Linked DNA regions of Undibacterium sp. KW1. The protein of the gene in region 1 interacts with the protein of each later gene in a pairwise test. Links are inferred from orthologs where the notes say so. Each region holds a gene or a part of one and is shown on either strand. Other genes may lie near its edges.

Region 1 (15,098 bases):
GGATTACGGCGCAAGGTACCCAGACCACTACAAGGAGCATCAACCAGCACGCGGTCCAGCTTACCTGCCAGACGTTTGATCTTGGCGTCTTTTTCGTGCGCGATGACGACCGGGTGTACATTCGACAAACAACTGCGTGCCATGCGTGGCTTCAGTTTGGCCAGGCGTTTTTCAGAAATATCAAAAGCATACAGACGACCGGTATTGCGCATCAATGCACCCAGTGCCAAAGTCTTGCCACCGGCGCCGGCACAGAAATCGGCCACCATTTCACCGCGCTTGGCACCCACCAGTTGCGCCAGTAACTGACTGCCTTCATCCTGAACTTCTATCGTGCCATCTTTGAATAAAGGCAGGTTCTGGATGGATGGTTTTTTACGTACCCGCAAACCTGTGCTGGAATATGGCGTAGGCTCAGCGATGATAGGTGCTTGCGCCAATGTCGTGATGACGGTTTCGCGATCACCTTTGATGGTATTGACACGCAAATCCAGTGGCGCCGGGGTATTGAGGGACATGGCCAGCGCCAAAGCATCTTCTTCACCAAAGCGTTCCAGCAATTTTGTCCACAGCCATTCTGGCAAATTAGCCTTCATCATCAAAGGCAGGTGCGTGCGGTCAATTTCCATGACACGTTGCAGCCAGGCAGTTTCATCTTCTGTCAAGCCACCGAGAGCATCAACGCCAACGGCATCAGCCAGACCCAGCAGGCTCAGGCGGCGCATAGGAGAACCTATGCCGGACTCAGAAAAATTGGTATACACCGCTTTATTGCGCAGCAAGCCGTACACAGCCTCCGCAACTACGCCACGTTCACGTGAACCCAGGCGTGGGTGATCACGGAAATAACGCGACAAAGTGCCATCTGCCGGGCCGGTAAAACGCAGAATCTCACGTAATACTTCTTCGGTATTGACGAGTATGGCTGGAGGTAATCTCATGCTGCTTCCTTCTGATATGCTGATATGGCCCGGACGGGCCTTGTTACTATTTTTTGCTAGTTAATACTGACGGCAAACCGCGCAAGCGATTTTGCTGAAACTGGTTAATCAAGCTTCTTATTTCTGAATATCCAGCTTGTTAATCACTGATATGAACACGGTTGCCCTCTATACGCAATTTGCCTTCGACAAATTGCAATACGGCACGCGGATAAATCTGGTGCTCTTGTTCGAGTACACGGTGTGACAGCGTGTCTTCATTATCATGGTCAAGCACAGGCACAACTGCCTGGGCAACGATGGGACCATGATCCAGTTCGGCGGTCACAAAGTGGACGGTGACTCCATGCACTTTAACACCCGCATCTATGGCTTGCTGATGCGTTGCCAGACCGACAAAACTAGGCAGCAGGGACGGATGGATATTCAACATCCTGCCTGCATAGTGCTCGACAAAACCTGCCGTCAGTATACGCATGAAGCCAGCCAGGACAACCAGGTCAGGGGCGAATTCATCTATCTTTGCCTGCAAGGCGGCATCAAATGCCTCACGCGTGGCAAATTGCTTGCTGACCACTACGGCAGTTGGTATGCCACGGCTGGCTGCATACTCCAGGCCACCTGCATCGGCACGGTTGCTGATAACGGCAGCGATTTGCGCGGGCCATTGCTGTTTTGCGGCAGTTTCAACAATGGCTTGCATATTGCTGCCACGACCAGAAATGAGGATAACAATCTTTTTCATGGCGGCATTGTACCGCTGACAGGGGTCTAGTCCCAAATAAAAATGCCAGCATTTGCTTACCGGCATCTATTCTGCGGGATATGAAAATGCTATTCGAAGGAGTAAAACACCCGGAAAGCGACTTTTCTGTCAGCCCAAAAATCGGCTGCGTCGCGGAACACGTCCAGCAGCGACTCACGTGCTTCCTTGTCAAATTTTTGTGTATTTGGCAATTGCTCAAGCACAATCAAAAACCCAGCCTGTGGGCCCGCCTTGTAAATCATGTCAGTCAGGCAATCTGACAAGGCATCCAGGTTGCGGCACATGGGCTTGGGGAAACCAAAAGACAAGGCTATCTTCCCCAGCACTTGCTGCTTGGTCGCCGCCTCAAGGCAATAGGCATACAGGAAATGCTGGCCCAGTTTGGCTGCTTCTGCCTGTAAATCCGGTACACGGAAAGCACGTATGGATTGCACCACATTCGGCGCTACCGTTGCCAACAAATCTATTTCTCCCTCGGTTGCTGAGATCATATTTACTCTTTAATTATTTACTCTTTAATTCTTCGAAAACTCTCGTAGTGGTCTTCCGTGTAATAGTATTCGCCCGATGTCTGGGGATCTGCTCCGGCAATAATGCGGCGCACGCCACGATTGCGGGCGCGTGGCGTCTTTACCGTGTATTCATGATAGTAACCACGCTTTTGCTTGGGCAACCTGGATTCATAATTACCGAACACAACGCCATCCTTGTCATAAGGAAATGGGCCGCCCTGCTTGATGAGCTTGAGTGTGGTCTGTGCCTCTTTAGGCAATTCTGCAACAGCAACCTGACCAAGACTATTATTGTCCTTGGCAAAGCTGGTTGCAGCCAGCAAAGCAAGCGTCAGGAATACCAGCCATTTTTTAAAAAATGTTGGATTTATCATTATTCTGTCTATCCGCACACGCTTAAACAGCGCATAGAGTAACGGTTTGTCGATGATGAATCAACCATTGTTGCAGATGTTACAATGCATTAATTCATGCGCCTGTCACATTTGCGACAACATGCCTTGAGGCAAAGTTGTGTTGAAATCAAACTAATCGCGCTGATGTGCGTACCTTTGTATCAACCCCAAAGAAGTGTAGGACATCATCCACCCTGGCGCGGGTATCACGTCGCCCGAGTGCAATCAATTCTTTGGTGTAGGTTGATTCAAATAGCAGATAAGAGGCCAACGCCGAACCGCGCGCCTCTGTAGCGCCTATGCCGCCCAGCATGGTTCGCACAGGTAAAGGCAGGCTGTTGGTATGACGACTGGCAATTTCGTCCAGCCGCTCAGATGGTGCGATGACCAGCAGATCGACCGGCCGCAAAGGTGTTTTTTCCAGTAATTCTGTTGGCAACATCGACAAGGTCTTGTTAATGCGCATCAGCCTTTCTATATCCACAGCCAGGCTATCAAGAAAAATGCTGGACAAGGCATGACCGGCAATTTGCGCCAGACTGGGGTAACGTGCGACTTCAGTATTGACGCTGGGCGGCTCAGTCAAACGGCCAGCACCGACGATCAGCACTTTTTGCGCACCCAGATGGATGGCCGGTGATATTGGTGCCAACTGACGCATGGAACCATCGCCACAGTACTCCATACGCCCGCCCCAGTTCAGCGGCACTGCAGGAAAAATAAAAGGAATGGCAGCAGATGCCAGCAAATGCTGGACGCCAATGAAATCACGCTGCGCCAGTCGCTGGCTCCTGACCCAGGGTTCAATATCGGCCAGGGTCTGGTAAAAAGTCAGATGCTGCCCAGCCGTATAAGAAGAGGCCGTAACCGCCAGCGCATGCAGGCTGCCATTGTTGAATGCAGCGTCCAGACTGCCCAGGTCCAGCATGCGGGTCAGCAGGGCTTCCAGTGGAGAATTATCCAGTAGCGAATTTGGTGGTGCTTTGCGCCACTTATTCAGCAACCAGCCAAATGACCACAAGGTCAGCCAGCGCGCGCCGCTGCGCATGACACCAAGAGAGTCGGCACGATAGACTTGCGCCGCTTCGAAATTTTCCCAGATATGCAGCATGCGCCCGACTGCATCAGCAAAGTTATCTGCCCCACAGGCCAGCGAGGTGGCATTGATCGCCCCAGCCGAAGTACCACAGATAATGCCAAAAGGATTGCTGGCAGGATGCCAGCCAGACTCCACCAGAATGTCCGAAATCTCATGCAGCACCCCAACCTGATAGGCCGCACGCGCCCCACCACCCGTCAAGATCAATCCTGTTCCCGCGTTATTGCTCGTTTGTTTAGGCATAAAAAAAGGGCAAATCCAGATTTGCCCTAGTGTAGTAGCCCCCTAGCAATTTGTCATGCTGCACGGCACAGTGAAAGAATCATGCTCTGCAAATACAACAGCAATTTTTTGTCAGCACACTGAGGCTCGTGAAGCGTTGAGAAAGCGTAGCGAGCGCCACGAGTTTGAGTTAAGAAGCGCAGTCGTACTTTAGTACGACGACGAATTTCCAAAAACAGCAGGCTCAAAATCGTGACGCGCAGTAGCTTTATCAGCACTTACTACTTGGGTTGCATGCGTATGGCCCCGTCTAAACGGATAGTTTCGCCATTCAGCATCACATTCTCAATAATCGTCTTGGCCAGATTTGCATACTCATCCGGTTTGCCCAGGCGCGGAGGAAACGGCACCATCTTGCCTAGAGCATCCTGTACCTCTTGCGGCATGCCCAGCAGCATTGGGGTTTCAAAAATACCCGGCGCAATTGTAATCACACGGATGCCGCTGCGTGACAAATCACGAGCCATAGGCAAGGTCAGACCAACGACTGCTGCCTTGGAAGAAGCATAAGCTGCCTGACCAATCTGGCCATCATAAGCAGCGACCGATGCTGTATTGATGATGACACCGCGTTCGCCATGTTCTGCGGCTTCAGTCTTGCCCATGGCATCTGCTGCCAGACGGCACATATTGAAAGTGCCGATCAGGTTGATATTGACCACGCGCTGGAATACATCCAGTGGATGCGGGCCATCTTTACCGACAGTCTTGATTGCGGGTGCAACACCAGCGCAATTGACCAGGCCGCGCAGCGTGCCCAGAGTAGCTGCCGCCTCGACGACTGCTTTGCCATCGGCCTCGGAAGTCACATCACATTTGACAAACTTGCCACCCAGCTCAGCAGCCAGCACCTCGCCTGCCTCTACCTGCACGTCAGCCAGCACGACCTTGCCGCCATTGGCAACGATCATTCTTGCCGTGGCAGCACCCAGGCCGGAAGCACCGCCAGTAATAATAAATACATGATTTTGAATTTGCATGTTTGTCTCTCCAGGCTATTGTCTATGAGCACATTAATCGGATTGTGGGGATGGCACTTATTTGTATCCACTAGTTGCATCCACGATTACGCATGATTACGTTTACGTAAACGTCACATCCACGTATTGTAGCGAATAATCTTCTTCGCGCAAAAATAAAAAAGTGGCAGCGATATACTCGCCACCACTTTCCATTACTTTCTTTTCAAGCAGGCTGCTGCTTATTTACTCGCAGATGCCGGATCAGCCATAGCTGGAGGCGGCGGCACCTCTGCCGGACTTGACACTGCAGATGCGACGGGGGCTGCAAGCTTGGCCGATGCAGAAGATGCCGATGCTGCGGGAGCTGCAGTCTGTACAGGCTGACTGAGATGACTACCCGCTGCGTTCGTCGGTCCTGCTGCTGGCAGCAAGGGCACCAGCAACAGCGCCACGATATTGATGATCTTGATCAGCGGGTTGACTGCCGGGCCAGCTGTGTCCTTGTAAGGGTCGCCAACAGTATCCCCCGTCACGGCAGCCTTGTGTGCTTCCGAACCCTTGCCACCAAAATGGCCATCTTCTATGTATTTCTTGGCATTATCCCAGGCACCGCCGCCGGTAGTCATGGAGATAGCGACAAACAAGCCTGTCACGATGGTCCCCATCAACAAACCACCAAGCGCAGCTGGTCCCAGCAGCATGCCAACCAGGATAGGCACGATGACAGGCAACAGCGAAGGGATGATCATTTCCTTGATCGCTGATGTCGTCAGCATATCGACAGCCTTGTCATACTCAGGCTTGCCCGTGCCATCCATGATGCCCTTGATTTCCTTGAACTGGCGGCGCACTTCCACCACCACGGCACCGGCTGCACGACCCACCGCTTCCATCGCCATCGCACCAAACAGATAAGGGATCAAACCACCAATAAACAGGCCGACGATGACTTGCGGATTCGACAAATCAAACGAAGTACTCTTGCCAACGGAATCCAGCGCATGGGTGTAATCAGCAAACAGCACCAGCGCTGCCAGACCGGCTGAGCCTATTGCATAACCTTTTGTAACTGCCTTGGTAGTGTTACCGACGGCATCCAGAGGATCAGTAATGGCACGCACAGAAGCTGGCATTTCCGACATTTCGGCAATACCACCGGCATTGTCAGTGATAGGGCCATAGGCATCAAGCGCGACGATAATCCCCGCCATGGACAGCATGGAAGTGGCCGCAATCGCGATGCCATACAGGCCAGCAAGGTTAAATGACACCAGGATAGCCACACACACAGCCAGCACGGGCCAGGCCGTCGATTTCATCGATACACCCAGTCCTGCAATGATATTGGTGCCATGACCAGTAGTCGATGCCTGTGCCACATGCTGTACCGGTTTGAAGTCTGTGCCTGTGTAATATTCAGTGATATATACCATCAAGCCTGTGAGCACGATACCGACCAGGGCTGAACCCATCATCTTCATGCGCATCGCTTCATCAGGCCAGACCTGCCAGGTGACAACAGCAAAACCGATCAGCGATAAACCTGCAGCCCACCACAAACCAGTATAAAGGGCAGACATGATTTTCTTGCCAGGCTTGGCTTTGACCATGGAGCAACCGACAATCGAAGCGAGAATGGAAACCGCACCCAGCAATAAAGGATAAACAATCGCTTCGGTGACATTGGTGGTAATCACCAGCGCCCCCAGCAACATGGTGGCGATCAGGGTCACGACATAGGTTTCAAACAGGTCGGCGGCCATACCGGCGCAATCACCAACATTGTCACCTACATTGTCGGCAATCACGGCGGGGTTGCGCGGGTCATCTTCAGGGATACCGGCTTCTACCTTGCCGACCAGGTCAGCACCAACGTCCGCCCCTTTGGTAAAGATACCGCCACCAAGACGGGCGAAGATGGAAATCAGCGATGCCCCAAAAGCCAAGCCTATCAGGGGCTTGATGACATCATGCTGCGTCAGGGTGCTACCGGCAGCATTCATGACCAATACCCAGTAAAAAATCGTCACACCCAGCAAACCAAGGCCAACGACCAGCATGCCGGTGATGGCACCACCGCGGAAAGCCACGTCCAGCGCCTCATTCATGCCCTTGGTTGCGGCCTGCGCAGTTCTCACATTTGCCCTGACCGACACATTCATGCCGATGAAGCCGCAGGCACCGGACAACACCGCACCGATCAGAAAACCGATGGCAGTAATCAAACCCAGACCAGGTATGGCGGCGACGGCAATGAACAGCACCACGCCAACAATGGCGATGGTGCGGTACTGTCGTGCGAGATAGGCGGCTGCGCCTTGTTGAATGGCAGCGGCAATTTCCTGCATACGCGCATTACCGGCATCCTGCTTCAGGATCCAGCTGCGCGATATCAAACCATATAGTACGGCGATGACGCCACATGCGATGACAAACCAAAGACTTGCTGTCATGTTGACTCCTCCAATGTTATGGGCATGTTGGCCTTGTGGGCACATGCATTTTTTTAACGACAAAGTAAAACAACGACAATTCTTCATTTTTCAGACTTTGATGCCAGACTGCCTTGCATCAAATGACAAAAATGAATCCTGCACACTGCGAAACTTTTACGCAGCCCATATTTTTGGAGAAACTGGCTGGGGCTTAGCCGTACTTGTAGTGATAATTAATAGCTATAAAAAAAGCGGACAATGCAGTCCGCTTTTTTTAATATTTATTCGGACAGCGCCGCAAATGCGCTGTCACGGATGGACTCTACCGGTCCGACGCCAGCAATCTTCCGATACTTGGGTGCGCCTGGTTGACCAGACTTGGCCCAATCGCCATAGTAAGACAACAGCACTTCAGTTTGTTCGTGATAGACGGACAAACGTTTCTTGACGGTTTCTTCCTTGTCGTCAGGGCGCTGCACCAGGTCTTCACCTGTCACATCATCCTTGCCTTCGACTTTTGGAGGATTGAATTTGACGTGGTAGGTGCGGCCAGAACCAGGATGAACACGGCGACCACTCATACGGTCGATGATGGCTTCATCAGGTACATTGATTTCCAGTACATAGTCTATCGTTACGCCAGCATCCTTCATCGCATCTGCCTGAGGCGTGGTGCGAGGAAAACCATCGAACAGATAACCATTGGCGCAATCTGGCTGTTTCAACCTGTCTTTAACGAGGCCGATGATGATGTCATCTGATACCAGTCCACCGGTGTCCATGACTTTTTTTGCTTCCAGACCCAAAGCCGTGCCAGCAGCGATTGCGGCACGCAACATATCACCAGTAGAGATTTGAGGAATATTGTATTTTTCTTTGATGTAATTGGCTTGTGTACCCTTGCCGGCACCCGGCGCTCCCAACAAAATAAGACGCATGTTAAATTTCCTAAGACGAGTTTGAATTTTTTTACTTGTATTATCAAATCATGCCCGGCAGTGGTTTCATTGCAGGCACGGCTCTTTTTGCTTTTCTTCTTTAGCTTGATAACACAGTTTCTTTTCACGAAACTTACCACAATTTTCGCAATTCTTGATGCTTTGCCACGAAAACTTGGGGTTTTGCCCGTTTTTTTATACCTTATCCCTGAAAAACTGCCTGACACGTTCCAGGTCTTCTGCCGTATCCACGCCGGATGCGGGGCTGGAAGCTGTCACATGGACAGCAATTGCATAGCCGTGCCACAAAACCCGCAACTGCTCCAAAGCCTCAATTTGTTCCAATGGAGAAACAGCGAGTTGCGGATATTTTTTTAAGAAATCGTTGCGGTAGGCATACAAACCAATATGGCGTAAAGGTGAATACGCGGGCGGGAACTGTTCGCGGCTGACAGCAAATCCATCCCTGTGCCAGGGTATGGTTGCGCGTGAAAAATACAGTGCGCGGCCATGCTTGTCCAATACCACCTTGACGACATTGGGATTAAAACCATCTTCTACCGCATGGATAGGATGGGCTGCAGTCGCCATAGGCACATCAGCGCTCACCAGCGCTGCGGTAGCGGCAATCAAGGCCGGATCTATCAGTGGTTCATCACCCTGCACATTGACGACAACTGCATCGTCTGCCAGGTTCATGCTGGCAGCAACTTCGGCAATGCGGTCAGTACCGGACGGATGATCAGGCCGCGTCATGCTGACGGGCACACCGTGGGCCTCGCAGGCTGCGACGATATCAGCATGGTCTGTAGCCACCATGATGGCGCTGGCGCCAGACAATAATGCCCGCTCGGCGGTGCGCACCACCATGGGCTTGCCACCTATGTCAGCCAGCGGTTTATTTGGCAAACGGCTGGAGGCCAGCCGGGCCGGGATAATAGCGATAAAACTCATAAAATTTATGCCTTGGGTCTGGCATCAAGCTCTTCATTCGTCAGCGCACGCGCCTGATCTGCCCACATGATGGGGATATCATCGCGTATCTGGTAAGCCAGTTTATCGCCATAACAAATCAATTCCTGACTGGCTTTTTGGTAAACCAATTGTCCTTTGCACAAAGGGCAAACCAACACATCAAGCAGACGTGCGTCCATGCTTTTTCTCCGAAATCATTTGTATCAGGGATGCGGCAAAAGCTGCATCAAGTTGAGCTTCGACTGGTACTACCCAGATGCGGGCATCGTCCAGTAAAGCCGGGATTTGCCTACATTTTACTGCATCCTTTTCCGTAATCAGGATGCAATCAGCATCAACACCTTTAAAACTCTGTGTATCAAAGGCATGATGATCAGGAAAAGCCCTGGTCTGGCATGTCAAACCCTGCAGTGCCAGCATAGTGAAAAATCGTTGTGGATTACCTATGCCAGCCGCTGCCAGCAAACGCTGTCCCGAGAACTCGGCCAGCGACTTGCGCTGGGCATTATCATTCAACCTATAAGCCTGACCTGCCTGTAACTGCATGCGCACGGTGTCTGCTGGCATCCCGGGTGGAAATACTGTTTCCGGCGCTGGCATATTGCAGATAGTAAAATCACGTCGTCTTTCCACGGGTTCACGCAAAGGCCCGGCTGGCAAAAGCCAGCCATTGCCAGCGCCACGCTGGTCAAACAGCACGAGTTCAACATCACGCCCCAGGGCGTAATGCTGCAAACCATCGTCAGCAATAATGACATCGACTTGCGGATTAGCTGCCAGCACGCAACGCGCCACGGCAACGCGGTCACGCCCCACCGCTACCGGGCATTCGGCCCTGGCAGCAATCAATACTGGCTCATCACCAACTTGCTGCGGCTGCGAAGTAGCATCCAGCAAAATTACGCTCTCGGCATGTACACCATAACCACGCGAGATAACAGCCGGATGCCAGCCTGCAAGCTTTAATTGCTGCACCAGCCAGATCACCAGCGGTGTCTTGCCGGTACCGCCGATAAAGATATTGCCGACCACGACCACAGGTACGGGTAATCTGGTTTGCGCTTTGTAGCCCATCACAAACAGACCAAAACGGAAAGTGACGATGAGCTGGAATAGCCTGGACACTGGCCACAGCAAACAGGCCAGCAGCCCGCGCTTTTGCCAGGTACTCAATAAGACTTTTTCCAATACTGCCCGCATGTCACTCTCTTGTTTTTCTCTAGCTGTTTTCTACAAAAAGAAACCGGGGAGTAACAATCCCCGGTTTCTCGCCAGCTCCTGAAGCACTACTCCACTTACAAGCTAGTCATTCCATACTTCACTTTGCAGTTGCCTGGGCCGCAAACGTAACCTTGGCCATGCCTGCAATACGCGCGGCTTCCAGCACATCGATGACAGATTGATGGCTGGTTGCACGGTCTGCATTGATGATAATCACAGGATCAGGCTGAGTACCGGTCTTGCCAGCTTCCAGCGCTGCTGCCGCTTTTTTTAAATCTTCCGCCAGAGTCAGAGTGTCAAGGAAAGACACGGCCTGGTTATTGATCTTGTAGCGGCCCTGGGCATCAATACCGATATCTATCTGATTCGGTTTGTCCTGGGCTTTTTCTGCGTCAGCGGTCGGCAAGGTGATTTGCAGTTCGGTGAAACGGCTGTACGTCGTCGTCACCATCAAAAAGATCAGGATTACCAGCAAGACGTCGATAAACGGGATCAGGTTGATCTCTGGCTCTTCCCTGCCCCTTCCTTTACGAAAATTCATGACTACTTCCTGGCGCTGTGGACGACATCAACAAACTTGATTGCCTGCTGTTCCATATCGACGACGATGCTATCAACAAGCGCGCGGAAATGACGCCAGAACACCATTGCAGGCATAGCGATCATCAAACCAAAGCCAGTGTTATACAAGGCAACAGAAATACCATGAGCCAGTTGCGCCGGATTAGCGCCAGTTGCATTTTGCGAACCGAAAATTTCTATCATACCGACGACAGTACCAAACAGGCCCATCAAAGGTGCCAGAGAAGCAATCGTGCCCAAAGTAGTCAGGAAACGTTCAAGTTCATGGGCAACAGCACTGCCCGCTTCTTCTATCGATTCTTTCATGACTTCACGCGGCGCATTCACATTGCGCAAACCCGCTGCCAGTACTTTACCCAAAGGAGAATTGCCAGCCAGTTGCTCTATGACTTCAGGCTTTACCTTGCCTGCCTGATAAACACGTATGACTTCATCGACCAGAGTAGGTGGCAAAATGCGGCTACGACGCAAAGAAAGGCTGCGCTCTATGATTAAAGCCAGCGCTATAACTGAGGCAATCAATAAAAAATAAATTGGCCAGCCCGCGGCACGAATGATATCGAACAAATTAACTCCTTGAAGGTTCCTAAATCCAAGCCCGCAATGTAGCGCGTTGTCTGCCTGCGGGCAAGAGTGCAAAGCAAAAAACTAGGCACAAAATGTTTCAAAGCATAATTTTCAACAAAAAGCATCAAGTTTGCCGTCATCACAGCAAATTATTACGATTGTATTGAGATTGAAAATATTCACTGTTTTACACAAAATCTGTGCGCAAGCCTGTGGATAAGTGCATCGATTCTACCTAAGCTCATGATTTATTTCATTTTTTTGACTATGCCAAAGATTTAGGCACGGCGATTTTGTGGATAAAACAGCATTTTTTCCATTTTAGCCCCGTCTTTTCTACACATAATTTGTGGACAAGTATGTGCAAAAGTCTTGTGCACAATGACAAGTGACTGATTTAAAAGAAAATTATTGTACTGCCAATATTTTAGGCAAACATCTAATCCTGCATATTTTTGCACAAATTTTCAGCATAAAAATGTGGCTAGGAAAATGCTCTGCGTTTTGCACAAAATATGTGGACAAGATTGTGCATTACCGTAAATAAATGCTACAAGTCACTGATTTTTAATCACTAATCCCTACTGCCAGAAAAACAGGCAAACGGCAGTTTTTCTGCGACACAATACTTTTTCCACAGAAAAATTAATTTTAAGACAAGTATTTATAAGCCAGATTTGCGCTAATCCAGGCTTTTGCACAAAATATGTGGACAACTATGTGAAAAAGTATAGGGTATGTAACTAAGTCACTGATTTTAATCATTCTTTTATTCGCGCCTAAAAAAGTGGCAAACTCCAATTATTCACAGGCCAGTTTAAAATATTGCCTTTACCCTCATTTTCTCTGTAGATTGCAGCTTATTCTGCACAAAATATGTGGACAAGCTTGTGTAAAAGCGCATGGAAAGGCACTAAGTACTTGATTTTAAAAAAGATTACCGCAGTGCAAATATTTTAGGCAAACCACCTAAGCTGGCTGGAAAATAAAGTTTTCAACAGCTTAACCACAATTTCTGTGGATAAGTTTGTGCACAAGCGGCTCGATGCAGCGCAATGTCCTTGATTTGAAAGGGAATTTTCATTTTGCCTCATTCTTTTGCAGATTGATTTTTATTAAAAATCAAAGACTTAGATAGTAAACTTTCATTTCTTTTGACATCTCAGAGGCAAAATGACATGCTGATGACCAATCCATGCTTCTGTGGACAGAATTTCAGCCGCCAAGCTTTATGAATCCTGAATCGCCTTACGCTCCCCCAGTAAACACGCCCTCCGTGATGACAGTTACGGCGCTGAATCAGGCCGTTGCTCAGCTTTTGGAACGCAACCTGCCATTGACCTGGGTGTCTGGCGAGATTTCCAACTTTACCCGCGCCGCGTCTGGACATTGGTATTTCACGTTAAAAGACAGTGGCGCCCAGGTCAGGGCCGTGATGTTCCGTGGCCGCGCGCAATATGCCGACTTCCAGCCCAGGGAAGGCGACAAGGTCGAAGTACGTGCCCTGGTCACCCTGTACGCGCCGCGCGGCGATTATCAGTTAAGTGTGGAGGCCATACGCCGTGCCGGCGTTGGCAATTTATATGAAGCATTCTTGCGCCTGAAAGCGCAACTGACACAGGAAGGCTTGTTTGACACCGAGCGCAAGCGCCCCCTGCCCACCTTTGTCAAAACCATAGGTATAGTCACCAGCCCGCAGGCTGCCGCCCTGCGTGACATCCTGACCGCGCTGCACAGGCGAGCGCCACACGTCAACGTCATCCTCTACCCTACTCCAGTACAAGGCGAAGGCGCAGGCATGAAGATCGCCCAGGCGATAGCCTCTGCCGCTGCCCGCGAAGAATGCGATGTCTTGCTGGTTTGCCGTGGCGGTGGCAGTATGGAAGACCTGTGGGCCTTTAATGAAGAAGTGGTCGCCCGCACCATCGTCAATTGCCCCATGCCTGTGATCGCCGGCATAGGCCATGAAACTGACTTTACCATCGCCGATTTTGCCGCTGACTTGCGCGCAGCCACACCTACCGCCGCCGCCGAGCTGGCAGCCACGCCCAGGGATGCCTGGCTACAGTTATTACAGCGCCAGGCGCAAATACTCAGCCGCTGTATGCACAGACAACTGGATGACCAGGCCCAGACCCTGGACTGGCAAAGCCGCCGCCTGCTCAGCCCCAGCGCTGCCATTGCCGCCAGACGTCTGCAACTGGCAAGCCTGGCCCGCAACCTCAGCCTCTGCGCCAGCTTGCCGGTGCGCCAGGCCAGACATGAGCTGACGCAACTGACACTGAGCTGGCAAACACACAAGCCAGACCTGAGCAAACCCAGGGTGCTGCTGGCAGACATGCAAAGACGCCTGCAGCAAGCGGCAAGGCATAGCCTTGAAGGCCAGCAACAACAGTTGTCTGCCCTGCGCAGCCAACTTGAGCTGTTGAACCCTCAACGCACACTGGAGCGCGGCTATGCCATCCTCAGCGACCACAAAGGCAAGGCCTTGCGCAAGACGTCTGAACTCAAACCACAATCACTGATACAAGTCAGACTGGCATCAGGTACCGCTGAAGTTGGCATCAGTAGTGTGCAAACCAAACTGGATTGAGCCATACCGATACAAAACCAATTACCTGCTGTGCCAATTGCAGTCATCATTTTGCGCATATACATAGAATTTGTATAAGGCCGCGTGCACGCTTTTGCACAAAAGCTTACAATGCTGGTCTGGCTTTTCCGGATTGCCGGAAATGATGAACTCACGATAAAAGGACACGATATGGAACATACCTTACCGGCACTGCCTTATGCACTGGATGCTTTGGCTCCACATATCTCCCAGGAGACTCTGGAATATCACTATGGCAAGCATCATCAAACCTATGTGACCAATCTGAACAACCTGATCAAGGGTACAGAATTTGAAAACTCCACACTGGAAGAAATCGTCAAGAAATCTTCTGGCGGCATTTTCAATAACTCAGCACAGATCTGGAACCACACTTTCTACTGGAATGGCCTGAAACCTAATGGCGGCGGCGCACCAAGTGGCAAACTGGCAGATGCCATCAATGCCAAATGGGGTTCTTTCGATGCATTCAAAGAAGCTTTCACCAAGTCTTGCGTAGGCAATTTCGGTTCTTCCTGGACATGGCTGGTCAAAAAAGCCGACGGCACACTGGACATCGTCAACACATCCAATGCAGCAACACCACTGACAACAGCAGACACGCCATTGCTGACTTGCGATCTGTGGGAACACGCTTACTACATCGACTACCGCAATGCACGTCCAAAATACCTGGAAGCATTCTGGGCACTGGTCAACTGGGAATTTGCCACAGCAAACCTGGGCTGAGCCAGCTTGTCGTGATGCCCGTTGCGTCGTGACATATACAGCACAGATGAAAAAAAACCTGCGCATGCATCAGCACCGCA
Region 2 (14,937 bases), 4.8 Mb from region 1 along the record:
TTGATACGTGCAGGCAGGTCAGGGTTAGCCAGGAAGCTGGTACCAAAAGCTACCGCATCCAGTGTGGAATTACTGATCGCTTGCGCTGCTTCTTCAACGTTGTAACCCATATTGCCGATCAACACACCTTTGTAGTTGGCGCGTGCAACGGTCATTACATCACCAGTCTGTGCCTGGAAGAAGTCAGAACGCATCAGGTGCAAATATGCCAGGTTGAATTCATTCAGACGTGTCGTCAGATAAGAAATCAGGGCCAGTGGGTCGCTGTCCTTCATGCTGTTATAGCTGTTGATTGGGGACAGGCGCAGGCCGACTTTATCAGCGCCAATGGCAGCACTGACTGCAGTCAATACTTCAAACAAAAAGCGCGCGCGGTTTTCTATCGAGCCACCATAGCTGTCAGTGCGCTTGTTGGCACTGTCACGCAGGAACTGATCAATCAGGTAGCCATTCGCACCATGCACTTCTACACCATCAAAGCCGGCAGCAATTGCATTTTTTGCGCCTTGTGCATAAGCGGCAACCAGCGCCGGAATTTCATCCAGACGCAATTCGCGTGGCACTGCATTTGGGATTTTACCGTCTGGTGTATGCACTTCGCTGTCAATCGCGATAGCGCTGGGGCCGACGTTTTCAACACCATTGTTGAATGCCGGAACAGCAGCACGGCCAGCGTGCCAGATCTGCATGAAAATCTTGCCGCCCTTTGCGTGCACGGCGTCAGTCACGACTTTCCATGCAGCGATTTGTTCTGCATTGTAGATGCCTGGTTCAGCATAAAAAGCGGAGGTATTTTCAGCCACCATCGTGCACTCAGTCACGATCAGGCCTGCGGTGGCGCGTTGACTATAGTATTCCGCCATCAGGGCGTTGGGCATATGACCAGCATCAGCACGTGCACGTGTCAGCGGGGCCATCAGGATGCGGTTAGCGAGGGATACAGAACCGGTTTGCAGAGGATTGAATAACATTTCTTAATTCCTTTATTGGGCGTGTTGGGGGCAGCAAAAATCGATGGTAAAACTCATATGGGCAAACTTAGGGTAAAACTTATTGGGTAAGCAAATCCAAAACTCTATGTGTAGCCAACCCAGGGTACTTCAAGACAAAAATTAGACTGGTCGTCTAGAAAAAACTTATAAGAATAAATGTTTCGTTACTATTGTTTGCTAAGAGGAATATGTTTCTTGTTTCAAGCTCAAAACTTTACAGCTTGAGCATCTTGCGGGTGGCTAACATGGCACTCTCCAGCGCACTCATGTCGCGCCGCATCTTGGTCAGCAAGCCTGCACCCAGCCACATCTGGTACAGGGTCAGTGCACATGCATCAGCATCCAGGTCTGCAGGTAGCGAACCGTCGATAATACCTTCACGCATGCAATCGGCCAGCCTGGCAATGATACTGTCCGTGCCACGTTGCAAGGTGACGCGCATGGCTTCAGACAAGTCAGACACCTCGCCACCGAGTTTGGTCGCCAGACACTGGCATTGCACACCCTCACCCGGGCGCTCCGGTAACCAACCCTGCCAGTAACGCATGAGGCGTTTGGCTGCTGGTATGTCTGGGTTTTTCAAAACCACATCAACTGCTGCCAGGTAGCCGGCAAAATAATCTTCCAGCAAGGCTTCGCCAAATAATTCCTTGGACTTGAAATAATGATAAAACGAGCCCTTGGGTACTGCCGCCGCCTTTAATACCTCGTTCAGGCCGACCACAGAAAAGCCCTTGCCCAGGATAATGGGCTTGGCTGTATCGAGGATATGTTGCCTGACATCGGTGCGTGGAGTGTTCATAGTTTTGAATTCTAAAACAAATTAGACCAGTCGTCTAGTGATTTTTTTGCAGAAAAATGCGTCGAAAAGGGACGAGAGCAGGTAAATAAGATTGGTCAGTGTTTTGAACGTGGATGTCATAGGCCGCGTATATTGAATCGCTTGATTGGTTGGCAACAAACGCAACCAGGCTCCAGCCTGCACTGGTAGGCTCACTATTGTCAGGAATAATCTCCTTGACCAAGCAATAACGAGTAATCTCCCTCCCTTTCAAGGGGAAGGAGCTTCAAGCATAATCGCTGGCAAAATTATTCAATTGCAGAATTAAGTTTCCAACGTAGAAAAATCGTCGAGACGCTGTACGTACTTGACGCTCCGAACGAGTAAAGAGAATTATTCCAGACAGCGGTGAGCGTAGGCAGGAACGCAGCGGCGTCCGTTGATCATCATAGACATCTTTTGCTGGCAAGCATCAAACCTGAAGTTATCGTAACAAAAGCTGCAATCCCCCAAATCCGTCATCCTCCAAAAAACTCCGCATGTATCGCCTGCAAAGCCAGCTTCCTGTCCTCCTGCTGTACCAGCATATACGCCGCCACCTCGCTGGCACCTGCAGCCGCGAGGCAGACATGCACGCCTGCCGCAATCGCTGCCGACAGGGCACGGCTGGCGATTGCGCCACCTACATCTGATGCCTCCAGCACACCGTCACCAACCACTGCGACAATAGCCACATCCGCGTTGCGTGACACTTCCACCACACCGGCCAGGTGATGTTCCACCAGTGCAGCGTAAGCCGCATCCAGATGGTCGCGTGATACCAGTATATTGATGGCTGTCTGCGCCGTAAGCACGCTCTTGATATTGATGCCATTGGCATCCAGCGTATTGGTCACCTGCGCCAGGATGCCAGGTTTGAATCCCACGCCAGGGCCGTGTAATTTCAGTATTGCCACGTCTTCTGTCGATGTCACACTCTTCACCACATCACGTGTCACCTTGCGTTGTGCATTGATGATGGTATACGGCAAGAGACCACGCTTGGGACGGGTGATGTTCAAGATACGGATAGGAATATTCTGGTCGAACAAAGGTTCTACCGTGCGCGGATGCAAGATCTTGGCGCCGAAGTAAGACAGCTCTGCTGCTTCCAGATAATTCAATTGCGTAATCGTATGCGGTGCACTCACCGTGCCAGGGTCGGCGCTGAGGAAACCATCCACGTCCTTCCATACATCCAGTGATTCTGCACCTATGCAGCAGGCGATGGATGCTGCTGAGTAATCTGAGCCGCCGCGGCCAAACAGGGTCGCCTTGCCATCACGATCTACTCCATAAAAGCCCGGCACGACGATGACTTCATTGCCTTGCAAGGCTTTCGAGACAGTCGGGGCGCTCGCATCAAAATCACAGGCGGCATTGCCAAATACGCCATCGGTGACCAGACCTATGTCTTCTGGCAAGGCTTCGCGTGCGCGTATGCCATGGCTGAGCAAGACTTCGGTCAGCAACAGGCTGGACAGACGTTCACCATAGCTGAGGATGGCATCATTGACAAAGGTGGGCACATCACCTATGCAGTGTATGCCGGTCAGATAACGGTCGAGCTGATCAAGGCGTACTGACAGGGCTTTTTCTATACGTGCGCGGTTGGTGGCATCACTGATATTGGCTTCCAGTATCTGCTTTTTCAGGACACGCAGGTTTTGTGTGTAATCCCGGCTTTCGGCCAGGGCAGCTGCGGTGCCCGCGCCTTCTCTTGCGGCTTGCACACAGGCGATGAGGGCATTGGTAATGCCATAAAAGGCAGATACCACCAGCACCAGTGGCTGTTGATAAGTTTGCACGACATTGACAACGCGGTTGATATCTTCAGGCTGGCGCAGATTGGAGCCACCAAATTTAACGACAATTTTTTTCATTGCAATTTCCAGGACAGGGATAGCGTGTTGATCACAGACATCCCGCAGACAGGATGCGAAATGAAGTATATCGAAACGACAAGGGTAATGCAGTGAGCCGGGCAGGTCAACGCGGCCACCATCTACGGCGAAAAAACAGGAGGCGAAACACTGCTGTATTCCCCCATTTGATCTGGCGCATTGTCTTTATAGTTGTAGCATCGCCCGTATTATGACCTATGCCTCATCATGAAAAAATGCCAAGCCCCGGATCACCCCCATTGCACGCATTGGGTGGCAGAGGGCGAGGCCGTCTGTGCTGCAGGTCATTCCCAGGCAGCCAGCCCCCGCAGACAGGAGTTATTGCATGCCTCTGCTGGCAAGCTGATGCAAAAGCGTGTAGCGGTGGCACCCGGTAATCTGCATCTGCATTTCAGCGGTTATGACCCGCGTGCCGCTGGTGGCCGTCAAACCATAAGGCTGGAGTTGCGTGGCATGTTGCCACCAGATATCAGCATCATCGAAGTGCAATTGCGCTCGGAACTGATAGCCGCTGGTGCTACAAAGCAACGCCTGCTGCGCACTGCATCTGGACTATGGCAACCCTTGTTGCTCAGCTTTTCTTCCAGAAACAAAGAACATGGGCAATACCCGCTTGAAATCAGCCTGTCGCATGAACAGGTATCGAAGGCCAGGCGTACATGGCTATGTACCAGCGTCATCTTTGTGCCGCGGGCAGACGCATCGCTGACAGAGATACACAGTGTGTTTTTAACCGCACAAAAGAATATACGGGTCGTAGCGGAAGATGGTGGAATTGCCACGCTCAGCGGATTGGGCCAGTCGAACGGTTATGCGCAAGGCAATATGAATATTGAAATCAGTGCCACGGATGCCTCTATAGCCAAACTGGACATGCGTCCACCGTCAGGCAAATATGAAATCGCCATGGGCACTATTGCCTGGGATGAAGAACTCATGGAAATCACTGGCGAACCTGAAGCCCCGTTGGCAATAGCCACTTCTGCCAGGCCAGAGAAAGTGCCGCCAGCCAGGCCAGCAACAAACACGTCAAAAACAACTGCAACACGATGGGCCGGCCTCACGGGACAACAGACCCGGCCTCACAGCAATATGCGGCTCTTTGCCCTGGATGAGTATGTGCTTGGCCGAATGGAGCAACATCCACAGGCTGACATTCTGCTCAGTCACCGCACCAGTAGCGCAGCAGAAAATGTCAGACTGACACGCCGCATCAGCGCCCGCCATGCCCTCATCCGCTGGAAGGGCGTGCGAGCAGAAATCACCGATGTCTCGCGCTATGGCACTTTGCTCGATGGCATGGTCATGGAAAAAGACCTGCCCTATGCTTTAAGTGCAGGCATGCAGATAGAGTTCTGCGCCAGCGTCAGAGGCATAGTCCGGCTACAGGTCATGGCGATACTGCCGCATGCCATGATCATTGCCGAGATAGATGCAGGGGCAGGAAGCGATTTGTTATACCTGATCAAACCAGAAACCCGCCCCCAGGCCGCCGCACAAAGTCCGCCAGCAGGCTTGCCACTGGTATTTCATTTTCAGGGTGGGTTCTGGCACCGGGACATAGCGACATTGCAAGAAAACAGCCTGGATGCACACACTGATTTGAAGGCAATTCCTCAGTTGGCATCAGTAGGTCGGTATGCAAGTGTGCCTTATGCAGGCGTACAGGACTATGGGACAAGATACTGATTGCCCGCAAATAAGACATTTCTTAACATTCTTCAGCATTCCTCTGTGCCCCTGCCCAATGTGTTGAAAGGTCTTGTCTTTTCCATACAAATCACGATCTGGCCCTAAAACCCCCTTCTGTTCCCGTCTTTCAAATCTACCCCCGGTGCTACCATTTTTGCTCAGGTGCAGTTCCCTCGTCCCCGCACCGCGCCGCGATAGAAGGAGTTCCCCATGTTCAGCATCTTTGCCAGTTCCAAGCTCAAATGCCCTCAGTGCGACCATAACAATATACAAGATGCAATTTATTGTACGCATTGTGGCCTGATGCTGAGCAGCCCTCGCCATGAGACGATATTGCGCCACAATCGCTGGCTGCCAAAAGAGAACGAGGTCGCCATGTATTTTGGCGTGCGTCCACTCAACAGCATTACCAAACAGGATTTGCATATCCCGGTCAGCGCCCGCGCGTATATATTGCAAGAAGGACGTTTCGTTGAATTGCAGGCCGGTGACTATATAGGGCAAGACATCAGCAGCCAGCTCATGGGTTTGCAGACCGACAGAGCGGCAGAAATCTTGCTGACGCGCCTGAATCCCTTTGCCCTGCTGTTCAGTTTTGAAGACCTGCATACGGCAGAATTTCTGGCTATCGCAGCCAAATTTGTCATCAGCGTCAAGATTGCCGACGTGCCTGCATTTGCCAAACACTTCATGGCTGCGCCAGGCATCATCACCTGCCAGCAATTGCAACAATTGCTGGAACCCATGGTGCGTCAGATTGCGCTTGAATTCCTGGGCGCACAATCCTTAAGGGACTTGCAAGACAATGTCCACCTGCGCCAGCAACTCGATGAGCGTTTGCTCTCGACACTGAATTTGTCGATTGCGGAATATGGTTTCGTCGCGACCCAGGCCGTGACCCGCGAAGTGCGGCATGACAAGCTGACAGATGACAGGGAAAAAATCAGTGAAAGAATAAGCAGCATGCATCTGATTATCGATGGTCAGCGCGCCAAGCTGGAACAAAGCAAACTTATCGATGCACTCTATACCAATAGTGAATGGCAAAAGATCGCCAGACAGGAAGAGCAAATCCGCCTGCGTTACCGCCATGAAGAAATGCGCCAGCAGTTTGGCAAAGACCTGGGCTGGCTCTACATGCAAGGCCATGCAGAGGATGCAAAAAAACGCCTGAGCCGTGCCAAGTTGCGCCAGGATGAAAATGAAAGACTGCAAACCATACGCGCGCGTGAGCTGGAATTGTATGGCCGCATTGCCGATGCCACCACCCGCAAACATGCGCTGGAACGCGGTGCCGCAGAGACCATCAAAGAACTGGAACACGGTCTCAAGCAGAAATCCGAACATCGCCAGAACGAAGCAGACCAGTGGCTGCATATACGCACCATGGCACGTATCAAGATGCGTTCAGAATCAGAAATCACCCAGCTTCAGGGTAAGGAAGCTGCGCAACTGATGCAGCAAAAAATCCAGCATCAGTTAAAAAAATTCCAGCTCGAACACGAGTTTGCGCAAGCCAACCTGATCGCTGACCAGGAACAGCAAAAAGTCCAGACAGAATTATTGCGCCACAGGCAAAACCAGTTGGCACGCCGTGAGCAGGAACTGGAAGAGGAAGAACAAAAAAGCCGCCTGATACTGATCAGCATAGAAGCAGAAGCCAAGGCCAGGGAGTTCCAACGCATACAGGCATGGGAAGAAGAATTGCAACAGCAGCGCACACGTGCGTTGCAACGTGAAGACAGCATCAGCGATGTGGATACTGCATTCAAACTCAGCCAGGTGCAGGAAAAGATCAATGGCATCAAACGCAACGACAGCCAGGCCGATGCCATGGCCCAGCATGAAAAGCTGCTGACGACGTTGAAAGCCCATGCCCTGTTTGAACAACAAACGCAGCAGCAACAACATCAGGCCAGGCTGGCCGAGGTGGAAATAGAAACCCTGCGCCAGCAACTCAGGCAGCAAGAAGATGAACGTCGCTGGAAAAAAGAACTGCAACAGGCAGAAGCCGAGCGGGCTGACAAATTCGCCAGACTCAGCCTGGAACGCGAACAGCGCCAGGCTGAACAGGCGCATGATGCCCTGCTGGCCCGCATTGCCATAGAGCGCATGAACGCCATCGCCAACTTTAGCGAAACCGGCAAGATCGCCACTGCCGATCCAGCCAATGCGATTGCACTGGCCGAGATCGTCAAGGTTCAGGCACAAGCCAGCCTGACGGCTGAACAAATCCTCGCCATGCAGGCTGGCAGCTCAGAACATGCTGCCAATGCCATGAGTGCCCTGGTCAGTGCGCAGCAAGGCATGAGTTGGGAGCAGGCCGTCAAGATGTTGCAAGAGCGCATACAGGACGAACGCGGGCAAAGAGAAGCTGAACAGCAAAGGCGTCATGAGATAGACCTGAGCATGGCGCAAAACCTGGGCAGCCGTGTAGCGCAGTCGGGCCAGGCAGGTAGAAAATAGGTAATTAAAGAATGTAGTCGAGTACAGCAAAAATTGATCTTAAGCCCTATACCCCTAGCCCTATACCCATTTGAAGAACCCAGCCCCTGACAATGCAAACGCCACTACAAAAAATCCGTGAATTGCGCGCATTGCTGGATGAAGGTCTGCTCACAGAAGACGAATTCACGCAACGCAAAGACGCTATTCTCGATAATGAGCTTGCCCCTGCTATTTCCAGGCAGACCAGCAAAGCCGCGCAAGAAGCGGCACAGGGCACTGACCTGGGTTTTCTGGCGGGGCAAGAAGTGGGTGGTGTTTCCAAACGCTACAGGCTGGAAAAACTCCTGGGGCAAGGCGGCATGGGCCAGGTGTGGCAAGCCAGCGACCTGGCAACCCAGGCTGAGCTTGGGCATAGCGAGACGGTTGCGCTCAAGATCTTGCCGCCACAACTTACCCAGAGTGCCCTGCATGCACGCCTCCTGGTGGAAGAAGCCTCGCTGGTGCGCAGGCTCGCGCATGAGCATATCGTCAGGGTCTATGACTGGGCCCGCGACCCGGCCACCAACAGCTATTTCATCATCATGGAATATCTGGACGGGCACGATCTGGAAAACTATCTCATCAAGCATACCCGCTGCACCCTCAAGCAAGTGCTGGACATGCTCAGCCCTGTGGCCGATGCACTCGATTATGCCTGGGGCAAACACAAACTCGTGCACCGTGATCTGAAACCGAGTAACCTCTTGCTGACAACAGCAGGTGACATCAAACTGCTTGATTTTGGCATCTCGGCACGTTTGCGCAGCCATACCCAGGCAGGCTTGATTTCAACCAGCATGACCCCTTCGCGTTCTCCCTATGCGGGTACCGCAGGTTACCGCGCGCCGGAAGCTGGCAGCCATCAGCACAGTCCCGGTCTGGATGTGTATGCCGTTGCTGTCATGATTTACCAGATGCTGGAAGCGGCCATGCCCTTTGGCGAATATCGCCACCCTCAGCAGCAACCGATACAACCAGCTGCACTGAACGCCGCCCAATGGCAAGTCTTGCAAAGTGGTTTTGCCATCCAGCCAGACCAGCGCCCTGCCAGTGTGCGTGCGTTATTGCAAACTCTGCAGGCTGCAGCCAGGCCGCTTGGCAACGCAGCACAAAGCAAGGCAGCCAGTCATGGCAAACAGCCAGAAATAAAAGAATCCCCAATAGAGGCAGCAGCCCGCCAGCGCGCCGAACAAAGACGGCAACGTAAGGAACTGGAAAAACAAAGACGCGAACAAGCCAGCGCTGCCCTGCGTGCACTCATTGCCAGACAAAATCGTCTGCATGCCATAGAAGATGCCCAGCGTCGTCAGAAAGACGAACAACAGCGCCTGCACAAAGAACAGCAAGAACAAAAACGCCTGCAGGAAGAGGCGATGACTGCGGTTACACATAGCGGTGCACCAGGGGATGTCACCATTACATGGGAAGAAGCACAGCGCTATCTTGCCGCCATCAGCCGCAACACAGGATCAGAGAACGGGCAAGTTCCTGGCATGACAGCGTGAATGCAAAAGGCCCGTCCCATTTTAAGGCGACAGGCCTTGATCTCAATTCAACAGCTTAGTTCCTGACCGCAGCCAGAATCGCTTCTGCAACCGCTTTAGGCTGGGACAACATCGGCACATGGCTGGTTGGTAGCGTGGTTGTCACGGCATTGATCTTTTTCGCAAACGCCGCTTGCAAGCCCGGATCTATCATGCGGTCCTTGCTGGCGACGATGTAATAATTTGGTTTGTTTTTCCATGCAGCGAATGTCACCGGTTCGCCAAACACCTTGGCTGGCAACAGGCCTTGGGTAGTGGCCAGCACCGCCGTTTTTTCTTTTGGCACATCTTGCGCAAAGTTGGTCGCAAATGATTCCGGTGACAATTCCAGATTACCGTTCGCATCAGGTTTCAGGGTCGCGATACCTGGCGGTACAGGGTAATCTTTACCCAGGCCGCCCAGTGCCTCACCTTCAGATGGTGCAAAGGCGGCCACATACACCAGCGCCTTGATTTTGTCGCTGACACCCGCCTGTGTGATCACCGCGCCACCCCATGAGTGGCCTACCAATACTACCTTGCCAGTCTGTGCATCAACTACACGCTGTACCGCAGCTACATCATCTGCCAGAGAAGACAAGGGGTTTTGCACGGCGACGACTTTCACCCCTTTGGCTTGCAGGTAAGGCGTGACCTGGTTCCAGCTTGAGCCATCGGCGAAAGCGCCATGGACCAGAACTACCGTGGTGTCATTGCCAGAGGCAGCCAATGCATGGCCTGGCAAGGCAGCAGCAGAGGCAAGGGCGACAGACAAGATCAATGCAGTTTTACTTATGTTTTTCATGATGAGCTTTCAAAGAAAATTTAAAAACAGATAAATTGGTTAGCGCGCTAAGTATTTAAATGGCATTTCCTGTCTTTTGCGCTTTGCCATGTGCTGAATAATAGCGCGCTAATAATTAGTGCGCAAGTTAAATTTGAATATTTTTATTGCTGCTTGTTTTCAATTTAACTGTCGAGGTGGCTACTCAGCTTGTTCAGGCCTGCCATGAGTTGCTGGAAATCAGACAGCTGCAAGTCGCAGGCAGCGGCAATTTTCTGACTGATACGTACTCCGGCTGTGCGCAGTTTATTGCCTTCGTCCGTCAGCGTCAGAACCCGATTACGCTCGTCTTTTGGGTCGCGGTTACGCAGCAGATAACCTTCTGCTTCCAGCCGCTTGACCACAGGCGTGATAGAACCAGAGTCCTGTCCCAGGCGGTTAGCCAGATCGCGTATCCCCAGGCCTTCTTCTTCCCACAACACCACCATGACCAGGTATTGCGGATAAGTCAGATTCAACTCGGCCAGCAGCGGCTTGTACAACTGCGTCATCTTCAAGGACGTGGAGTACAGGTTGAAACACAGATGGTCTGCGAGCAGGGGTGGTTTGCGGGTAGTCATTTGGTAAAAGCTTCTTTGGAGGAGCTTAGCGTAACGTAATTTGGGGTAGTGAGCAAATGTGAGTGGCGTTGGCCCGGCCCAACCTACGACGAAGGCCCACCTAGGTTATTTTTTATCCCGCCCACCAACTCCCGCATCTGCACATGCAATTCATCTTCCCACTCCACTTTCAACTGCTGCTTGGCCCGCAGATAGTGATCAGTGAACACTTCGAGATACATTTCCAGCGCCTGTGCAGCCGCAGTCTCGCCCGCCAGCCCCAGGCACAGAGCCGCGACTTCAGACGTACACAAATGATCGTCCCGCCGGGAACGGCGCAAGCGATAGCGTGACAACTGTTCCGGCAACAGGCTCAACACCGGGAACTGCGCCAGGTAAGGACTTTTCTTGAATATCTTGCGTGCCTCTGGCCAGGTCGCATCCAGCAAAATGAACAGCGGGCGCTTGTGACTATTCTGCTCTGCATCTACAGATGGCAACTCCATAATCACCCGCTCTGGAGCCACAAATTCACCGGGAAATACTACATACGGCTGCCATTGCGGGTCCGCCAGCACGGTCAGTAAAGCCGGATCGACTTCGGTACGCGCCCAGCCAAAAGCCATGGTATCGGGCACCACGTCGGCAATCAGCCAGCCGGTGTTGCTGGGTTTTAACGTCTCATGTTCAGCCATCAGCAGGCATACTCCGGCGCGGGTAGGCACGATGGGGCGCAACTCACACATGCAATGACTGAGTATCAGCCTGCAAGCACCGCAACGCTCGCCCTTGGGCCCGCCACGTGCCAGAAACGGCCTGGTACTGCGTTCCAGACGGGCAGAACGCAAGCGCGACACAGCATGTGGTGAAGAAATGAGCTTCATAGGTGAATCAGGATTGGTCATGCAGGCAACAAAGACAGTATGCCCGTTCAGACCGCAAACAGGCAGGCAATATTATCGGGGAAATTGGCGTCCTGCTGATACATCCAGACGCCCAGACGGCCAGTTCTGGCCTGAAGAAGCGGGTACTGCAAAAAAACAGTACCCGGCTGCAACCAAGTAATAGCAATCAGCGGTAAAACGCCTCAACCACGCCCTTGACCTTGATCATCAGGGGATTGCCTTTGCGATCACGTGCCTTGCCAGCAGCAACACTGATCCAGCCTTCGCTGATGCAATATTCTTCAACGTCATTGCGCTCTTTGCCATTGAGCTTAATACCGACATCGTGCTGAAACACGGCGGCAACATGATAAGGGCTGCGCGGATCAACCGACAGGCGATCTGGCAATGGGGGGAGTTGTGTAGTGTCGTTCATGACCGCAATTATCTCTTAGAAGTGGTGGCGATTCAATGACTCTCATGCTTCGGTATAAATAAGCTAATATTAAAAACGCATTGGGCTAAGTCGCTTTCAGGTCAACAATATATCGCTCAGCCCATAAGCCTGTCATAAACAAAGCCTTAAATGTAGTCACCAGTAGCAGTTTGCGTAAAAAAGAAGCCCGATCGGGCCAGAGCATCAATCGATAGTCAAAACAAATTGAATCAATAAATTAAATTAAGTATACCTATTGCTCATCCATCTCTACAATCGATCAGGTAGTAGAGTTCATCGCATCCTCTTGATGAAATGAGCTCGCGTGTCACTCAATCAAAGGAGATAAGAATGTCTAACGAAGCAAAATGCCCATTCTCTGGCAGCGCCCGCACCGCAGTCGCAGCCAGCCACGCCAACGCAGACTGGTGGCCGAACCAACTGAACCTCAAGATATTGCACCAACACTCCCCGGCATCCAATCCGCTGGGCGAAGATTTCAACTATGCAGAAGCATTCAAGACCCTGGACCTTGATGCCGTCATCAAAGACCTGCATGCCCTGATGACAGATTCGCAAGAATGGTGGCCTGCTGATTACGGTCACTACGGCCCCTTCTTCATTCGCATGGCCTGGCATAGCGCGGGTACCTATCGCACCAGCGATGGTCGCGGCGGCGCTGGCGCTGGTGCGCAGCGCTTTGCACCCCTCAATAGCTGGCCTGACAATGGCAATCTCGACAAGGCACGCCGCCTGCTCTGGCCTATCAAGCAAAAATACGGCAACAAACTGTCCTGGGCAGATCTGATGATATTGGCCGGTAATGTTGCGCTCGATTCCATGGGCTTCAAGACCTTTGGTTTTGCCGGTGGCCGTCCCGACATCTGGGAGCCGGAAGAAGACATTTACTGGGGGCCAGAAGGCAAATGGCTGGACGACCAGCGCTATAGCGGCGACCGCGACCTGCAAAAGCCGTTGGCCGCCGTGCAAATGGGCCTGATCTATGTGAACCCGGAAGGCCCGAACGGCAAGCCCGACCCGCTGGCATCAGCCCGCGATATCCGCGAAACCTTCGCCCGCATGGCCATGAATGACGAAGAAACAGTCGCCCTGGTTGCCGGTGGCCACACTTTTGGTAAAGCCCACGGCGCAGGCGACCCTGCACAGGTAGGCGCAGAACCGGAAGCCGCCAGCATAGAAGAGCAAGGCCTGGGCTGGAAGAACAGCTTTGGCACAGGCAAAGGCGTGCACACCATCACCAGCGGCATCGAAGGTGCTTGGACGCCAACACCTATTACCTGGGACAATTCTTACTTCGAAACCCTGTTTGGCTATGAATGGCAACTCAATAAGAGCCCGGCCGGTGCCCATCAATGGATACCCACCGACCCAGCTGCAAAAACCACCGTGCCTGATGCGCATGATCCATCCCTGCGTCATGCACCAATGATGACGACGGCAGACATGGCCCTGCGCACTGACCCTGCGTATGAAAAAATCTCGCGCCGTTTCCTGCAAAACCCGCAAGAGCTGGCAGATGCCTTCGCCCGCGCCTGGTACAAACTGACTCACCGTGACATGGGCCCCATCAGTCGTTACCTTGGTCCTCTGGTACCGAAAGAAGAATTGATCTGGCAAGACCCTATCCCTGCAGTCAATCATGCCCTGGTTGATGACAAGGACATTGCCAGCCTCAAGGCAAAGCTGCTGGCATCCGGCCTCAGCATATCGCAACTGGTGAGCACCGCCTGGGCATCTGCTTCCACCTTCCGTGGCAGCGACAAACGCGGCGGCGCAAATGGGGCACGCATACGCCTGGCACCACAAAAAGACTGGGAAGCCAACCAGCCAGAGCAACTGGCCAAGGTGCTGGCCAAACTGGAAGCCATACAGTCAGAGTTCAACGCCGCCCAGTCTGGCGGCAAAAAAATCTCGCTGGCTGACCTCATCGTCCTTGGTGGTACTGCTGCCGTTGAAGCCGCGGCGAAAAAAGCGGGTTATGACATACAGGTAGCTTTCACCCCTGGCCGCATGGATGCGACGCAAGAACAGACCGACGTAGAATCTTTTGAAGTCCTCGAACCTGCTGCAGACGGCTTCCGCAACTACCTGCGCAAAGGACTGGAAGGCTCTGCCGCCGCACTGCTGATAGACAAGGCACAACTGCTTAAACTCAGTGCGCCAGAAATGACCGTGCTGATAGGTGGCCTGCGTGCCTTGAATGCCAATGCCGCTCAGTCGCAACTTGGTGTTTTCACCAAACGACCAGAAACATTAAGCAATGATTTCTTCGTCAACTTGCTGGACATGAATACCAGGTGGCAAAAGTCCGGCACAGAAGGTGTGCTCGAAGGCCGTGATCGTGTGAATGGCGAAGTGAAATGGACAGCCAGCGTAGTCGATCTGGTCTTCGGCTCCAACTCACAACTGCGCGCCCTGGCAGAAATCTATGCAAGCAGTGATTCGCAACAAAAGTTCGTGCAAGATTTTGCAGCGGCCTGGAGCAAGGTCATGAACGCGGACAGGTTTGATTTGCTGTGAACCTGAAAAACTCGCATGAATTGAGGCATTGACGTACTGATCTGGTAGTGATTTTTGGCTACCAGATCAGCATTAGCTACATCTTGCAAACTACCAGAGCTTGTTGAATCCTATATCTTGCTATGCCTGCAAAAACTTAGCATGCGAATCTACTCTTGCTTGAGCTTGCTGGCATGCGACATCATTCTGACGCCAAAGAATGTACCGATAGGGAAAGCGAACAATAAGGGAGTTGCCAAAATATACGAAGCAGTAGATGCCCATGTTTTACCTTT

What was found.
Region 2: the proteins of kdsB (region 1) and UNDKW_RS29335 interact in binary tests that used the Escherichia coli proteins (3 or more experiments, as listed by UniProt). The link is inferred for Undibacterium sp. KW1 from one-to-one orthologs.

What each region holds. Positions count from the first base shown.
Region 1 is NZ_AP018439.1:1,739,532-1,754,629, reverse strand. What follows is about bases 7,406-10,304. They hold kdsB (3-deoxy-manno-octulosonate cytidylyltransferase), read right to left. Parts: upstream 9,285-10,304; coding sequence 8,526-9,284; downstream 7,406-8,525. Other genes in these bases: lpxK (tetraacyldisaccharide 4'-kinase), read right to left, coding at 9,465-10,304; UNDKW_RS07675 (Trm112 family protein), read right to left, coding at 9,290-9,484; adk (adenylate kinase), read right to left, coding at 7,674-8,330; UNDKW_RS07690 (sodium-translocating pyrophosphatase), read right to left, coding at 7,406-7,410. In the rest of the region: UNDKW_RS07720 (RsmB/NOP family class I SAM-dependent RNA methyltransferase), read right to left, coding at 1-941; purN (phosphoribosylglycinamide formyltransferase), read right to left, coding at 1,081-1,686; UNDKW_RS07710 (barstar family protein), read right to left, coding at 1,776-2,174; UNDKW_RS07705 (ribonuclease domain-containing protein), read right to left, coding at 2,216-2,593; UNDKW_RS07700 (patatin-like phospholipase family protein), read right to left, coding at 2,742-3,956; UNDKW_RS07695 (3-hydroxyacyl-CoA dehydrogenase), read right to left, coding at 4,217-4,975; more of UNDKW_RS07690, read right to left, coding at 5,197-7,405; more of lpxK, read right to left, coding at 10,305-10,505; UNDKW_RS07665 (biopolymer transporter ExbD), read right to left, coding at 10,624-11,067; UNDKW_RS07660 (MotA/TolQ/ExbB proton channel family protein), read right to left, coding at 11,070-11,675; xseA (exodeoxyribonuclease VII large subunit), read left to right, coding at 12,907-14,268; sodB (superoxide dismutase [Fe]), read left to right, coding at 14,440-15,018. UniProt on the Escherichia coli protein: Activates KDO (a required 8-carbon sugar) for incorporation into bacterial lipopolysaccharide in Gram-negative bacteria.
Region 2 is NZ_AP018439.1:6,499,443-6,514,379, forward strand. What follows is about bases 1-2,738. They hold UNDKW_RS29335 (TetR/AcrR family transcriptional regulator), read right to left. Parts: upstream 1,795-2,738; coding sequence 1,207-1,794; downstream 1-1,206. Other genes in these bases: UNDKW_RS29330 (alkene reductase), read right to left, coding at 1-971; UNDKW_RS29340 (aspartate kinase), read right to left, coding at 2,292-2,738. Also shown: more of UNDKW_RS29340, read right to left, coding at 2,739-3,695; UNDKW_RS29345 (FHA domain-containing protein), read left to right, coding at 3,924-5,405; UNDKW_RS29350 (hypothetical protein), read left to right, coding at 5,619-7,874; UNDKW_RS29355 (protein kinase), read left to right, coding at 7,967-9,400; UNDKW_RS29360 (alpha/beta fold hydrolase), read right to left, coding at 9,456-10,223; UNDKW_RS29365 (MarR family winged helix-turn-helix transcriptional regulator), read right to left, coding at 10,388-10,822; UNDKW_RS29370 (tRNA-uridine aminocarboxypropyltransferase), read right to left, coding at 10,906-11,685; UNDKW_RS29375 (DUF3297 family protein), read right to left, coding at 11,873-12,121; katG (catalase/peroxidase HPI), read left to right, coding at 12,473-14,662; UNDKW_RS29385 (hypothetical protein), read right to left, coding at 14,812-14,937. UniProt on the Escherichia coli protein: Involved in response to both electrophiles and reactive chlorine species (RCS). Represses the transcription of the nemRA-gloA operon by binding to the NemR box.